3 regions of the Rhodopseudomonas parapalustris genome follow, and region 1 is predicted to be linked to each of the others. Evidence: predicted binding sites of a transcription regulator. Region 1 holds the regulator's gene; each other region holds the start of a gene.
What was found. The regulator PhoB, encoded in region 1, activates phosphate uptake and scavenging genes when phosphate is short. The targets are predictions, from matches to a motif close to TGTCATNNANCTGTCAT.

Region 1 (4,721 bases):
ATTCGCCGAGAGCGACGGCCTGCATCAATCGGGCCTGATCCTGCTCGGCCTGTTGCTGTTCATTCTGACCTTCCTGGTGCTGGCGGCCGCCCGGCTGCTGCTGCTGCGGCTCGAACTGAAGGCGGGCAAGTAACATGACGCCGATCCACCTCGACAATCCGATCTACAAGCGGCGTCATCGCAACGACGTGGTGATCAAGGTGCTGTGCTCGGCTGCCGCACTGTTCGGCGTCACCTGGCTCGCGCTGATCCTGTTCACGCTGTTCTGGAACGGCCTCGCAGGCCTCAATCTCGAAGTGCTCACCCAGAACACGCCGCCGCCGGGCTCGACCACCGGCGGTCTGCTCAACGCCATCGTCGGCTCGGTTCTGATGACCATTCTTGGCGTCGGAATCGGCGCGCCGCTCGGGCTGTTCGCCGGCACGTATCTGGCCGAATACGGTAAGCACGACAAGCTGACCTCGGTGATCCGCTTCATCAACGACATCCTGCTCAGCGCGCCGTCGATCATCATCGGCCTGTTCATCTACGGCGCGGTGGTGGTGACGATGGGCCGGTTCTCGGCGCTCGCCGGTGCGCTGGCTTTGGCGGTGATCGTGATCCCTGTGGTGGTGCGCACCACCGAGGACATGCTGCTGCTGGTGCCGAGCTCACTGCGCGAAGCCGCCTCCGCGCTCGGTCTGCCGCGCTCGCTGGTGATCCGCCGGATCGCCTATCGGGCGGCGCGCGCCGGTCTGATCACCGGCATCCTGCTGGCGACGGCCCGCGTCGCCGGCGAGACCGCGCCGCTGCTGTTCACCGCGCTCAGCAACCAGTTCTTCAGCTTGGATCTGACCAAGACGATGGCCAACCTGCCGGTTACCATCAACAACTTCGTCCAGAGCCCCTACGCTTACTGGAAGCAGCTCGCCTGGACCGGCGCGCTGCTGATCACCCTCACCGTGCTTGCCCTGAACATTGGCGCGCGCATCATCGGCGCCGAGAGGACCACGAAATGACCGAGATCTCGATCGCCACCAGCGTTCCGTCCGCGATGCCGCTGATCGGCGCCCAGCCGGACGGCCCGGCCAAGGTGACCGTGCGTGACCTCAATTTCTACTACGGCCAGAACCACGCGCTGAAGCACATCAATCTCGCGCTCGCCGCCAACCGGGTCACCGCTTTCATCGGCCCCTCGGGCTGCGGCAAGTCGACTCTGCTGCGCATCTTCAACCGGATGTACGACCTGTATCCGGGACAGCGCGCCGAGGGGCAGGTGCTGCTCGACACCACCAACATTCTCGACCCCAAGCTCGACCTCAACCTGCTCCGCGCCCGGGTCGGCATGGTGTTCCAGAAGCCGACGCCGTTCCCGATGACGATCTACGAGAACATCGCGTTCGGCGTCCGCCTGTACGAGAAGATCTCCAAATCGGAAATGGACGGGCGGGTCGAAAAGGCGCTGCGCGGCGCCGCGCTGTGGAACGAGGTCAAGGACAAGCTCAACGCCTCCGGTCTCAGCCTGTCCGGCGGTCAGCAGCAGCGGCTGTGTATCGCGCGTACCATCGCGGTGCGGCCGGAAGTGATCCTGTTCGACGAGCCGTGCTCGGCGCTCGATCCGATCTCCACCGCCAAGATCGAAGAGCTGATCGACGAGCTGAAGGAGCAGTACACCATCGCGATCGTCACCCACAACATGCAGCAGGCGGCGCGCGTGTCTGAATCGACCGCCTTCATGTATCTGGGCGAGCTGATCGAGTTCGGCCCGACCAACAAGATCTTCACCTCGCCGAGCGATCGGCGCACCCAGGACTACATCACCGGCCGGTTCGGCTGACGCCGCGGGCGAGGAGCACGGATATGGGATTCGAACACACCACCAAGGCGTTCGACGGCGATCTGCAGGAACTCACCCGGCAGGTCGCGGAGATGGGCGGCCTGGCCGAGCGCCAGATCGTCGACTCCGTCGACGCGCTGATCCGGCGCGATGTCGCGCTGGCCTCGCGCGTGGTCGCGGCCGATGCCGAGATTGATCAGATGCAGCGCAATATCGAAGAGCGCGCGGTGCTCACCATCGCCCGACGTCAGCCGATGGCGGTCGACCTGCGCGACATCGTCGGCGCGATGCGGGTCGCCACCGATCTGGAGCGGATCGGCGATCTGTCGAAGAACATCGCCAAGCGTGTCAACGCGATCGACAGCGACTTCCATCCGCTGAAGCTGATCCGCGGCCTCGAGCACATGACCGATCTGGTGCAGTCGCAGGTCAAGGCGGTGCTGGATGCCTACACGGCGCACGACTTGCCGGCCGCGATGGTGGTGTGGAACGGCGACGAGGAAGTCGACGCGATCTGCACGTCGCTGTTCCGGGAACTGCTCACCTACATGATGGAAGACCCGCGGAACATCTCGTTCTGCATCCACCTGATGTTCTGCGCCAAGAACATCGAGCGGATCGGAGATCATGCGACCAACATCGCCGAGACGGTGTTCTACATGATCGAGGGTCAGCAGATCATGGACAAGCGTCCGAAGGGCGATATGACCACCTTCGCGAACGCGACCCCCGGTAACTGACGCAGATCTGGCCGCCGGCCCGCCGGGCCGGCCGCCAGGGGCGTATCGAGACGACACTGAGACGAGGACGACGATGGCTGCGCGCATTCTGGTAGTCGAAGACGAGGAAGCGCTGACGACGCTGCTGCGATACAATCTGGAATCTGAAGGTTACGAGGTCGAAACGGTGGCGCGCGGTGACGACGCCGACACCCGGATGAAGGAACGGATTCCCGACCTGGTAGTCCTGGACTGGATGCTGCCGGGCCTGTCCGGCATCGAACTGTGCCGCCGGCTGCGGGCACGGCCGGAAACCAAGCAACTGCCGATCATCATGCTGACGGCGCGTGGCGAGGAGAGTGAGCGGGTCCGCGGTCTCGCGACCGGCGCCGACGATTACATCGTCAAGCCGTTCTCGGTGCCGGAACTGCTGGCACGGGTGAAGGGCCTGCTGCGCCGCGCAGCGCCCGAGCGGCTTGCTACCGTGCTGGCTTACGGCGACCTCGAACTCGACCGCGACAAGCGTCGGGTGGCGCGTTCAGGCCGGCCGATAGATCTCGGCCCGACCGAATATCGCCTGCTCGAGTTCTTCTTGGAGCATCCGGGCCGGGTGTTCAGCCGCGAGCAGCTGCTCGACGGCGTCTGGGGCCGTGACATCTACATCGACGAGCGCACGGTCGACGTCCACATCGGGCGCCTGCGCAAGCTGCTCAATATCGGCCGCGAGCAGGATCCGATCCGCACCGTCCGCGGCGCCGGCTACGCTCTCGACGACCGCTTCGCCAAGGTGGAAGGCAGCCCATCGTAGTTGTTAGCAGGTTTGCGATGTTGGTGGGCCAAGCGAAGCGTGCCCACCAAAAGGCTCTTTTCAAATCACGATGACCGCGAGCGTGATGTTGTAATCCGTGGGCACGGCGCGACTTTGCCGACCCTACCGCTTTTGCAATCGTTCGGCCGCGGCCTTAGCCCAACATAGCAGCGTCATCCTCCGCGCAAGCGGAGGATTCAGGATTACAGTAAGTGGGCGGGAAGTAACGGACGCTCTGGCATACTGGGCCGCCCGCTTTTGCGGGCGATGACAGTTTGGCAGGGCCGCGCAGCCCTGCGCTGCGCGAGCGCGGTTTGCCGCGGCCTTGGGCTGGCGGCGTCAGTCTAGCGGGTGGTCTTCGGCGCAGCGCGGCGGCGGTCGCCGACCGGCTGATAGGCGATGCGCGAGTGATGCGCGCAGTACGGCAGGCCCGGCAGAGACTTGCCGCCGCAGAAGAAGAATTCCGGGCTCGACGGATCGCCGACCGGCCAGTGGCAGGTGGCTTCGTTGAGTTCGAGCAGCGACAGCCGCTGGTTCATCGGCACCACGTTGTCGAACGTGACCGGATCCGGCTCCGCTTCGACTTCGAAGGCGTGTGCCAAGGCGGTGTTGCCACGGGCCACCGGACGGTTCACCCTCATCATCTGCTGCACCGGACGCGCCTTGCGCGGCCGCGGAGCTGCCGAGGTCGGGCTCTTGGCCCGGCCCGACAGGCCGAGGCGGTGGACCTTGCCGATCACGGCGTTGCGGGTGACGTTACCCAGCTCAGCGGCAATTTGACTCGCCGACAGCCCGCCCTCCCACAATTTCTTCAACTGCTCGACGCGCTCGTCGGTCCAGGTCAATGCCGTCATAGTTCTATCCCTTCCTGCCGCGGGCGCCGAAGGGCGGCGCGGAACCGCGGCTGTGAGGTCGTCAAAATCTCTGCTGTCAGAATCCCTTAGCGCTCGCCGGACGACCCTTGCCGCCCCGGCGTTACGCCTCATCCGAGAACTCGAAATGGATTACAAACCGCGCACGAGATGTCGTACCCGACAGGCAAAAGGCTACAATATGCCGTGACTCGGGCGCAAGAGTCCGACCCGGTGCGTCCACACCTTCTCCTGTGAGTGAGTCCGCGAAGCCACAACAAACTGCAGAAGTAGTGCTTTTCTGGCAGCACTTCGTCGAAGCTCCGTGTTGACAGTGAGTTCGACGCTTCTAAAATAATGCCACGTGCCGCCTGGAAAGGCGGCACGTTTCGTTTCCGGGGTACGTTGTCCCTGACTGCGTTCGTGTCATGCGCGTGACGCGTCCGGCCGGCGGCCCGCTTTTTTCCGATCGGATCGGCTATGTCTCAGAGCGTTGCAACGTCCCATCTCCTCCCGGTTTTCGCCAG
Region 2 (4,721 bases), on a different contig from region 1:
AGAAGAACCGCAGCGGCCCGGCGCCATCGATCCGCGATGCCTCCAGCAGCTCGTCCGGCACCGTCATGAAGAATTGCCGGAACAGCAGCGTCGCGGTCGCCGACGCGATCAGCGGCAGCGCCAGCCCGGCGTAGCTGTCGAGCAGATTGAGATCGGCCGCGATCTTGTAGGTCGGATAGATCCGGACCTCGACCGGCAGCATCAGGGTGATGAAGATGATCCAGAAGATCGTCATCCGGAACGGAAACCGGAAATACACGATCGCATAGGCCGAGATGATCGAGATCGCGATCTTGCCGAGCGCGATCGACATCGCCATCACGAACGAATTCAACAGCATGCTGGCGACCGGCTCGCGGGTGGTGCCCGACGAGCCGACGAAGATTGTCTTGTAATAGGTTTCGAGAAAGTGGCCGCCGGGCAGCAGCGACATCTGGCCGTTGGCGATGGTGGCGTTGTCCTGAGTCGAGGCGACGAACGCCAGATACACCGGGAATGCCACGATCGCGACCCCGATCCACAGGATCAGATGCGGCAGCAGATTTCCGAACCTCCGGCGCTCGACCATCAGTAATTCACCCTGCGCTCGACGAAGCGGAACTGAATCGCGGTCAGCGCGATCACGATGCCCATCAGGATCACCGATTGGGCCGCGGAACTGCCGAGGTTGGAGCCGAGCAGACCGTCCTGATACACCTTGTAGACCAGCGTCTCGGTCGCCTTGGCCGGCCCCCCGCGGGTCATGGTGTCGATGATGCCGAAGGTGTCGAAGAACGCGTAGACGATGTTGACGATCACCAGGAAGAAGATGGTCGGCGACAGCAGCGGGAAGATGATGGTCCAGAACCGACGCATCGGCCGAGCGCCGTCGATCGCCGCCGCCTCGATCACGCTGGACGGGATCGCCTGCAGCCCGGCGAGGAAGAACAGGAAGTTGTAGGAGATCTGCTTCCACGCCGCGGCGAGCACGATCAGCAGCGCTGCCTGATCGCCGTCGAGCAGCGGGTTCCAGTCGACGCCGAGCGCACGCAGGCCGTGGGCGATCACGCCGAGCGAGGGGTTGAGCATGAACACCCACAGCACGCCGACCACCGGCGGCGCCACCGCGTAGGGCCAGATCAGCATGGTGCGGTAGAACGTCGAGCCGCGCAGCGGCCGATCCGCCATCACCGCCAGCAGCAGCGCCAGCGACAGCGACGACAGCGCGATCGCAAAGGAGAATACGAAGGTCCGGATGATCGCGGCGAAGTAATCCGGATCGGCCAGCAGTTCCTTGTAATTGTCGAACCAGACGAACACGGTCGACAGGCCGAACGCATCCTGCAGCAGGAACGACTGGATCACGGCCTGCACCGCCGGCCAATAAAAGAACACCAGCACCACCGCGAGCTGCGGCAGCACCAGCAGATAGGGCAGGAATTTGGATTGAAAGACGGCGTGCTTGAGCATCGACTAGCTCCCCTCCCCCCGCTCTTGCGGCGGGGAGGGGTCGGGGGTGGGGGGAGCCGCGCGGACGGCGTCTACGATGGTCTGCATCACACCGTCGATGTTGTTCAGGACATCGTTATTCCAGAACCTGAGCACGCGATAGCCCGCCGCATTGAGATAGTTGGTTCGAACAAGGTCCGACTCGGATCCGGCGTGCTGCCCGCCGTCGAGTTCGATCACGAGGCTCAGCCTATGGCAGGCGAAGTCCGCATAGTAGGGGCCGATCGTGGCTTGCCGGCGGAAATGCGCTTCGGCAAACGCTGGCCGGCGCAGACGTTGCCACAGCTTCCGCTCGGCTTCCGTCGGATTTTGACGAAAGCTCCGCGCTCGTTGGACCGCTCGTCGATCGTGCGTGCCATCAGCGTCGTGCCTGGGCCCCCCACCCCCGACCCCTCCCCGCCGCAAGGGCGGGGGGAGGGGAGGAAGAGAGCGCGTTTGAAGTAGCTACCTCACCGCCGTCTTTTCGAACTGCCGCAGCATGGCGTTGCCGCGCGTCACAGCGGCGTCGAGGGCTTCCTGGGCGGTCTTCTTGCCGGCCAGTGCCTGCTCGATTTCCTCGGCCCAGACGTCGCGGAGCTGCACCATGTTGCCGAGCCGCAGGCCGCGGGAGTTCTCGGTCGGCGGCTTGTTGGTGAGTTCCTTGATCGGCGTTTCGAGGTAAGGCTGATCCTTGTAGAAGCCCTCGGCCTTGGCCTTCTCGTAGGCCGCCTTGGTGATCGGCAGATAGCCCGATGCCTTGTGGATCGCGACCTGGCGATCGGTGTCGGACAGGAACGCCAGGAATTTGGCGACGCCCTTGTACTCGTCGGCCTTCTTTCCGCCCATCACCCACAGCGAAGCGCCGCCGATGATCGAATTCTGCGGCGCGCCCTTGACGTCCGGATAGTAGGGCATCGGCGCGTTGGTCCAATTGAACTTGGCCTGGTTCTTGACGTTGCCGAAGAAGCCCGACGAGGTCAGGAACAGCGGGCATTCACCCGAGGTGAAGCGGCCCTCGCCGGTGTTGGTGCGGCCGGAGTAATCGTAGGTCTTGTCCTTCTGCAGCTCGATCAGCTTTTGCAGATGCTTGACCTGCACCGGCCCGTTGAATTCCAGCTTGGTGTCGAAACCGTCGAGACCATTGGCCTTGCTGGCCAGCGGCACGTTGTGCCAGGCCGAGAGCTGTTCGAGATTGGCCCAGGTGACCCAGGCGGTCGAAAAGCCGCAGGTGGCGTAGCCAGCCGCCTTCAGCTTCTTGGCATCGTCGAACACTTCGGGCCAGGTCTTCGGAATCTCGGCGATGTTCGCCTTCTTCAGCGCGTCGAGATTGACCCACATCACCATCGACGACGAGTTGAACGGGAACGACAGCATCTCGCCCTTCGAGGTCGAGTAGTAGCCGGTGATCGCCGTCAAATACGCCTTCGAATCGAACGGCTCGCCGGTTTCCTGCATCAGCTTGTAGACCGGCTTCACCGCGCCGGTGGCGGCCATCATGGTGGCGGTGCCGACTTCGAACACCTGCAGAATGTGGGGCGCGTTGCCGGCGCGGAACGCGGCGATGCCGGCGTTCATGGTATCGGCGTAGCCACCCTTGTAGGTCGGCACCACCTTGTAGTCGCTCTGCGCGGCATTGAAGTCGTTGGCCAGCTTGACGATGACGTCGTTGTTGCCGCCGGTCATCGCGTGCCACCACTGAATCTCGGTGACCGCATGCGCCGGCGCAGCCAGCGCCAACGTCGCAGCGATTGCCGTCGCGGCAACCGCAGTCAGGCCAAAGGGTCGAAATGCCATGGAAACCTCCCGGTTGGGCACGTCACTGTCGTGGTGGGCGCGCGTAGCAGCACGCAATGACAGGCACATGACCGTATCGAGCGGCCGCCGGGTAGGGAAGCGGCGGCATCGCGGCCGCCGGAAAAGCCTATGATGCGACGCACGAATTGTTGCGTCGCGGTCGTCGGCGCCGGCTTTGCTGCCGGCGCCGGTCCGATCAGCGTTTGCGCTCCGAGCCGCTGACGATGCCGTCAGCGACCATCTTCGAGATATCGTCCGCCGAATACCCGAACTCGCCGAGCACTTCGCTGGCGTGCTGGCTGAACTTCGGCGGCAGGCTGCGCAGGCTTGCCTTGGTGCGCTCGAAGCGGATCGGCGAGGCAACGCCCTTGTACCAATCCTTCTCGATCACATCGCCGCGGTAGGCCGTGTGCGGGCTGGTCAGCGCCTTGTCGATCGACTGCACCGGACCGGCCGGCAGGCCGGCGTTGAGCAGCCGGTCGCACAGCGGCACCGCATCGTGCTGGCTGAACACCGCTTCGAGTTCGGCGCGGAGGGCGGCGCGGTTGGCGATGCGGTCCTTGTTGCGCGCGAAGCGCGGATCGGTGCCGAGCTCCGGCTTGCCGATCTCCTTGCACAGCTTGCGGAAGGTGCCGTCGTTGCCGACGCCGGTGAAGATCTGACCGTCGCGGGCGTTGAAGGTCGAATACGGCACCAGATTCGGATGCTCATTGCCGGTCAGCGACGGCGGTTTGCCGTGCAGGAAGTAGTTCGCGGTATGTGGATGCATGATCGCGAGACCGGTTTCGTACAGCGTGGTCTCCACGAACTGGCCCTTGCCGGAGCGTTCGCGCTCCGCCAGCGCCATCAGGATACCGATCGTCGCATACAGGCCGGTGGTGATGTCGACCAGCGGCACACCGATTCGCACCGGGCCGCTCTCCGGCGAGCCGGTCGCCGCGATCATGCCGGTCATCGCCTGGATGATGGCGTCGTAACCCGGATTGCCGCCGCGCGGACCGTCGGCGCCGAAGCCGGAAATCCGGCAATGCACCAGCCGCGGAAACTTCTCGCGAATCACCTCGTTCGACAGGCCCCATTTGTCGAGCGTGCCGGGTTTGAAATTCTCGATCAGCACATCGGCCTCTTCGAGCATTTTCAAAAGCACGTCCCGGCCTCCGGGGGAGGCGAGATCGAGGCCGATCGAGCGCTTGTTGCGATTCACGCCGAGAAAATACGCGGCGTCCTCGTCGTGGAAGGGAGGGCCCCAGTCGCGCACCTCGTCACCGGCCGGCGGCTCGACTTTGATGACGTTGGCGCCGTGGTCGGCGAGGATCTGGGTGCAATAGGGGCCGCCGAGCACGCGTGTGAGATCGATCACGCGCAATCCGGCGATCGCGCCGGGCATCGATGCAGAGGTCATTAAGGGCTTTCTTATCGAAGCTTTGCAGGGGCGGCGAACTTACCGTCCTCGACACCGT
Region 3 (4,721 bases), on a different contig from region 1:
ATAAGGGTAGCCCCAGCGATCGAGATAGCCGACCTGCTCGGGCGTCAGCCGTTCCGGCTTGCGCCGGGCGCGATCCTCCGCCGACAGCGGCGCCCGAAACTCATCGAAGTCGCGAACGCAATCGGCCGCGAGCTGCTGCAGCGACTCGGACGGCGCTTCCGGCACCAGCGCGAGGAACCCACCGATCGGCCTGATTACCGGAGCAATCTGCGGAATCGCCCGCGGCGTTTCGGCAAAGGTCGCACAGGCCCACAGCAGGTCGCTCTCGCTGCGGCTGCCGATCAATCCGAACGGCGCCTTCAGGGTGGCGTGAAAGCCGTAGCCGCGCGGCTCGGCGGTGATGTCTCGCCAGTCCTCGATCGCCGCGGTCGGCGCAGCGAACGGCACGTCTTCGCCGGTGACGACATCGTAGCCGAGCATCGTCGCCCCGAACTGCGCCAGAGCGCTGCCTGCGGCGGGCAGATAGTAAATCGCGTAGCGTGGAAAATTCGACATCGCCGATGATGATAGCGTCAGATCAGGCGGCAACGCCAGCCGGGTGCGGCAGTTTGCGCGTGATCACGAAGCGCTCCGGATCGTCGACATGCACCAGCCGGCCGCCGGCGATCACCGCGACGATCCGCGGCCGCAACGCGACCCGATCATCGACCAGCACAACGTCAGCGCGCTGCCCGCTCGCGATCGTGCCGCGCTCAGCGAGCCCGGCGGCGCGCGCAGGATTTTCCGAGATCAGCTTCCAGGCCTGCTCCAGCGGCAGGATGCCGTCATGCACCAGGCGGAACGCGGCGAGCAACGGGGCCGGATAGTAGTAGTCGGAGGCCAGTACCGAGCACAGTCCCTTGGCGATCATATCGGCCGCTTTGGTCCAGCCGGTGTGGCTGCCGCCGCGCACCACGTTCGGCGAACCGAACACGATGAAATCGCCGTGCAGCGCCGCATCGCGCGCGGTCTCCTCGGTGGTGGGGAACTCGGCAATGCCGACGCCGAGCTCGCGATAACCCTGCCGCATCGCCGGGGTATCGTCGTCGTGCGACAGCATCGGCATCGACACCTCGCGGGCGATGGCGGCGAGGCGCCGATTCGCCTGTGGCACTTCGTCGCCGCGCGCCGCGACGCGCTCGACCAGCCGATCGAATTCATCGTCGGATAGGCCAGTACGCTCGACCACCCGGTTGCGCTTCTGCGGCTTGGCGAGGTTCGCCAGCGTCGTGTCCATGTGATCGTTGAAGGCGAACAGATCGACGCGGCGATCACCGATACACTGGGCGATCTCGTCGACCGCCTCGAGATTGAAGGTCTCGTGGCGCAGATGAATGCGGGTGTCGGCGGAAAGCCGCGGCTTGGTCAGATCGATCGCATCCAGCATCCGGCGGGCGTTGTCGGCGCTGCGCAGGCCGGGCTCCCACGACCAGGTGACGGCGTGAAAGACCGTGGTCAGGCCGTTGGCGATCGCCTGGCGGTCGCTGTCGATCAGCGCCACGTCGATCGGAAAGTCGACGCCCGGCCGCGGCATCATCTGCCGCTCGAAGGCATCGCCGTGCAGATCGACGATTCCGGGCAGCACCAGCAGGCCGCGGGCATCGATCCGGATCGCCGCATTGCCGCTCGTGGAGCCGACCGCCGCGATGGCGCCGCCGGCGAGCTGCAACGATGCCTCGGCAATCTCGTCGCTAAGCAGCGTCCGGCCACCTTCGATCGCGATCTCGCTCATCCCATCACCTGCTGTTCTGTCGCCGGCTCGCGGTCCGGCGGCTGCACTTCGGCCGCACCTTCATATCGGTCGAGGAATTCGTCCACTGACAATTTCCGGAAGTCGGGCAGCGCGGTGCGCAACGCTTCGTGGCCCCAATTCCACCACGCCAGCGCGACTAGACGCTCCGCCTGTTGCTCGGAGAAACGTCGGCGGATCGGCCGCGCCGGATTGCCGGCCACGATCGTGTAGGCCGGCACGTCCCGGGTGACGATCGCGCCGGCCGCAACCACCGCGCCGGTACCGATGTTACGGCCCGGCAGCACGATGGCGCCGTGACCGATCCAGACATCGTGGCCGATCTCGACATGATGCGAGCGGCGCCAGGCGAAGAACTCGGCGTCGTCGCTCTCGCCCTCGAAATAAGTACTGGCGCGGTAGGTGAAGTGCGCCTGGGTGGCGCGCTGCATCGGGTGATTGCCGGGGTTGATCCGGGTCATCGCCGCGATCGAGCAGAACTTGCCGATGCTGGTGTAGGTGATCTGCGAGTCGTTGACGACGTAAGAGTAATCGCCCATCGCCACTTCGTTCAGGATGGTGCGGGCGCCGACTTCGCAATAGGCGCCGAGGGTGACGTCGTGCAGCTTGGCGGTCGGATCGACGGTCGGCGCGACCGTCAGCAGTTTCGCAGCCATGGGATTCTCGTGCGCGATGATTGGGGGTGAGCCTGTCATCGACGCCGCCCGTGACGCCGTCGTGACGCATCGATGACGCAGCGAAGACCTTGATATGTCGGCCGAACTACATCGACTGTCACACGGCTGCAAAACAACAGCGTTAGCGATTCCTCCCGAACCTGTTTCGGGAGCAGCGCATGCTGGTAGTTGAGGGTCTGACCTGCCGTTTCGGCAGCAAAGCCGCCGTAGATGGCGCATCGTTTTCGGTGGAGCGTGGCAGCTTCGTCGGGGTGATCGGCCGATCCGGCGCGGGCAAGTCGACCCTGCTACGCATGCTGAACCGGCTGGCGGAGCCGTCCGAGGGACGCATCCTGTTCGAAGGCGTCGATGTGACCGCGCTGCAGGGCCGCGAGCTGCGACAATGGCGCGCACGCTCGGCGATGATCTTTCAGCAATTCAACCTGATCGGCCGCCTCGACGTGCTGACCAATGTGCTGATGGGCCGGCTGTCCGAAGTGCCGTCGTGGCGCTCGCTGGTGCAAATGTGGCCGGAGCAGGATCGCGCGCTTGCGATCTCGGCGCTCGATCAGTTCGATATGGCGTCCTACGCGGCGCAACGCGCCGACCAGCTCTCCGGCGGTCAGCAGCAGCGCGTCGCGATCGCCCGCGCGCTGGTGCAGCAGCCGGACATCGTGCTCGCCGACGAGCCGATCGCCTCGCTCGACCCGCGCAACACCAAGATCGTGATGGATGCGCTGCTGCGCATCAACAAGCACTTCGGCATCACCGTGCTGTGCAATCTGCACTCGCTCGATCTCGCCCGTAGCTATTGCGACCGGCTGATCGGCATGGCCTCGGGCCGCGTGGTGTTCGACGGCGCGCCGGCCGCGCTCACCGACCAGATCGCGCGCGAGCTTTACGACCTCGAAGCCGACGAAGTGCTCGGCGCCGCGCCGCACGTTCCGCACGGCCTTCCCGCCCCCGCATTGGTCGGCGTCGCCGTGGCCTGATCCCGGCGGCGATCGTTCGCCGTCTTCCCTATCCGGCACCGCCCGCGGCGCGTCCGCGTGCGGTCGCCGTGTTTCGACCGTTCACCGACTGAAGAGACAGGAAACCTCATGATCAAGCTCCGTACTCTCGTCGCCGCCGCTGCCGCGCTGGCGTTCACCGCGCACGCCGCGCCGGCGCAGGACTGGAAGGCGAAATATCCCGAGCTGGTGTTCGGCAAGATCCCGGACGAGAACGCCTCGGGCACCACCACCCGTTGGACTCCGCTGACCGACTACCTCACCAAGCAGCTCGGCGTGCCGGTGAAGCTGCGCATCGCCAACGACTATGCCGCGGTGATCGAGGGCCAGCGCGCCGGCAACATCCACATCGGCATGTATGGCCCGGCGTCCTACGCCCGCGCCTATCTGGTCGGTGCCAAGGTCGAGCCGTTCGCCATCGAGGTCAACGGTGACGGCTCAAAGGGCTATCACTCGGTGCTGTATGTGAAGAAGGACTCGCCCTACCAGAAGATCGAAGATCTCAAGGGCAAGAACCTCTGCCTGGTCGACCCGAATTCGACCTCCGGCAACAACGTGCCGCGCTTCATGATGAACAAGATGTCGATCGATCCCGACAAGTTCTTCGCCAAGGTGATCTACGCCGGCAGCCACGAGAACGCAGTGATCGGCGTCGCCCAGGGCACCTGCGATGCGGCGTTCAATTGGTGGAACACCGAGGACGAATCCAACCTGCTGCGGATGGACCGCAAGGGCATGGTCAAGGCTGCGGACTTCCGCATCATCCTGAAGTCGGACCTGATCGTGAACTCGCCGATGGCCTATCTGTCGGACCTGCCGGAAGACCTCAAGGCGGCGATCCGCAAGGCGGTGCTCGATCTGGCCACCAACGATCCGGAAACCTTCAACAAGATCTATGAAGGCAAGGCCAAGCCCTATGCGGCGACCAGCCACAAGGACTACGAGCCGGTGGTCGAGCTGATCAAGTTCGTCGACACCCTGCGCAAGCACAAGTCGTAACGGATCCCCGCACCTTATTGGACGTGGGCGGCCGACCGGTCGCCCACGTCGTCATGTCGGACACCCGCATGCAGGCAGCCGTCACCGAACTTCCCGAACCCCAGCTTCGTGCGCTCGCCGATCATTACGATGCGGCGGTGGCCGAGAAGCGGCGGCGACTGGCGCTCGGCGGTGCGATCCTGATCGCCGCGATCGCCGCGGCGGCCTGGATGGGCGAAGTCGATCTGGTCAAGCTGGCCGAGAATTTCTGGCGATTCCCGTCCTACTTCATCTCGATCGCGCCGAAGCTCGCCTTGGCGACGCTGTGGACCGACCTGAACGAATGGT

Region 2: a site for PhoB is predicted at 3,318-3,334, ahead of ugpB (sn-glycerol-3-phosphate ABC transporter substrate-binding protein UgpB). Genes of this name have one in related genera too.
Region 3: a site for PhoB is predicted at 2,447-2,463, ahead of phnC (phosphonate ABC transporter ATP-binding protein). Genes of this name have one in related genera too.

What each region holds. Positions count from the first base shown of each region.
Region 1 covers NZ_JAMKBZ010000010.1:131,470-136,190, forward strand. The annotation lists gene pstC (phosphate ABC transporter permease subunit PstC) at 1-133, shown strand, start outside; gene pstA (phosphate ABC transporter permease PstA) at 135-998, shown strand; gene pstB (phosphate ABC transporter ATP-binding protein PstB) at 995-1,816, shown strand; gene phoU (phosphate signaling complex protein PhoU) at 1,840-2,556, shown strand; gene phoB (phosphate regulon transcriptional regulator PhoB) at 2,630-3,343, shown strand; gene M9H71_RS11490 (GcrA family cell cycle regulator) at 3,688-4,197, opposite strand; gene M9H71_RS11495 (acetylornithine transaminase) at 4,675-4,721, shown strand, end outside.
Region 2 covers NZ_JAMKBZ010000009.1:171,261-175,981, reverse strand. The annotation lists gene ugpE (sn-glycerol-3-phosphate ABC transporter permease UgpE) at 1-568, opposite strand, end outside; gene ugpA (sn-glycerol-3-phosphate ABC transporter permease UgpA) at 568-1,449, opposite strand; gene M9H71_RS10850 (endonuclease domain-containing protein) at 1,453-1,893, opposite strand; gene ugpB (sn-glycerol-3-phosphate ABC transporter substrate-binding protein UgpB) at 1,933-3,261, opposite strand; gene M9H71_RS10840 (CaiB/BaiF CoA transferase family protein) at 3,458-4,663, opposite strand.
Region 3 covers NZ_JAMKBZ010000002.1:216,776-221,496, reverse strand. The annotation lists gene M9H71_RS03120 (DUF1045 domain-containing protein) at 1-495, opposite strand, end outside; gene M9H71_RS03115 (alpha-D-ribose 1-methylphosphonate 5-triphosphate diphosphatase) at 518-1,711, opposite strand; gene M9H71_RS03110 (transferase hexapeptide repeat family protein) at 1,708-2,385, opposite strand; gene phnC (phosphonate ABC transporter ATP-binding protein) at 2,565-3,377, shown strand; gene phnD (phosphonate ABC transporter substrate-binding protein) at 3,486-4,394, shown strand; gene phnE (phosphonate ABC transporter, permease protein PhnE) at 4,463-4,721, shown strand, end outside.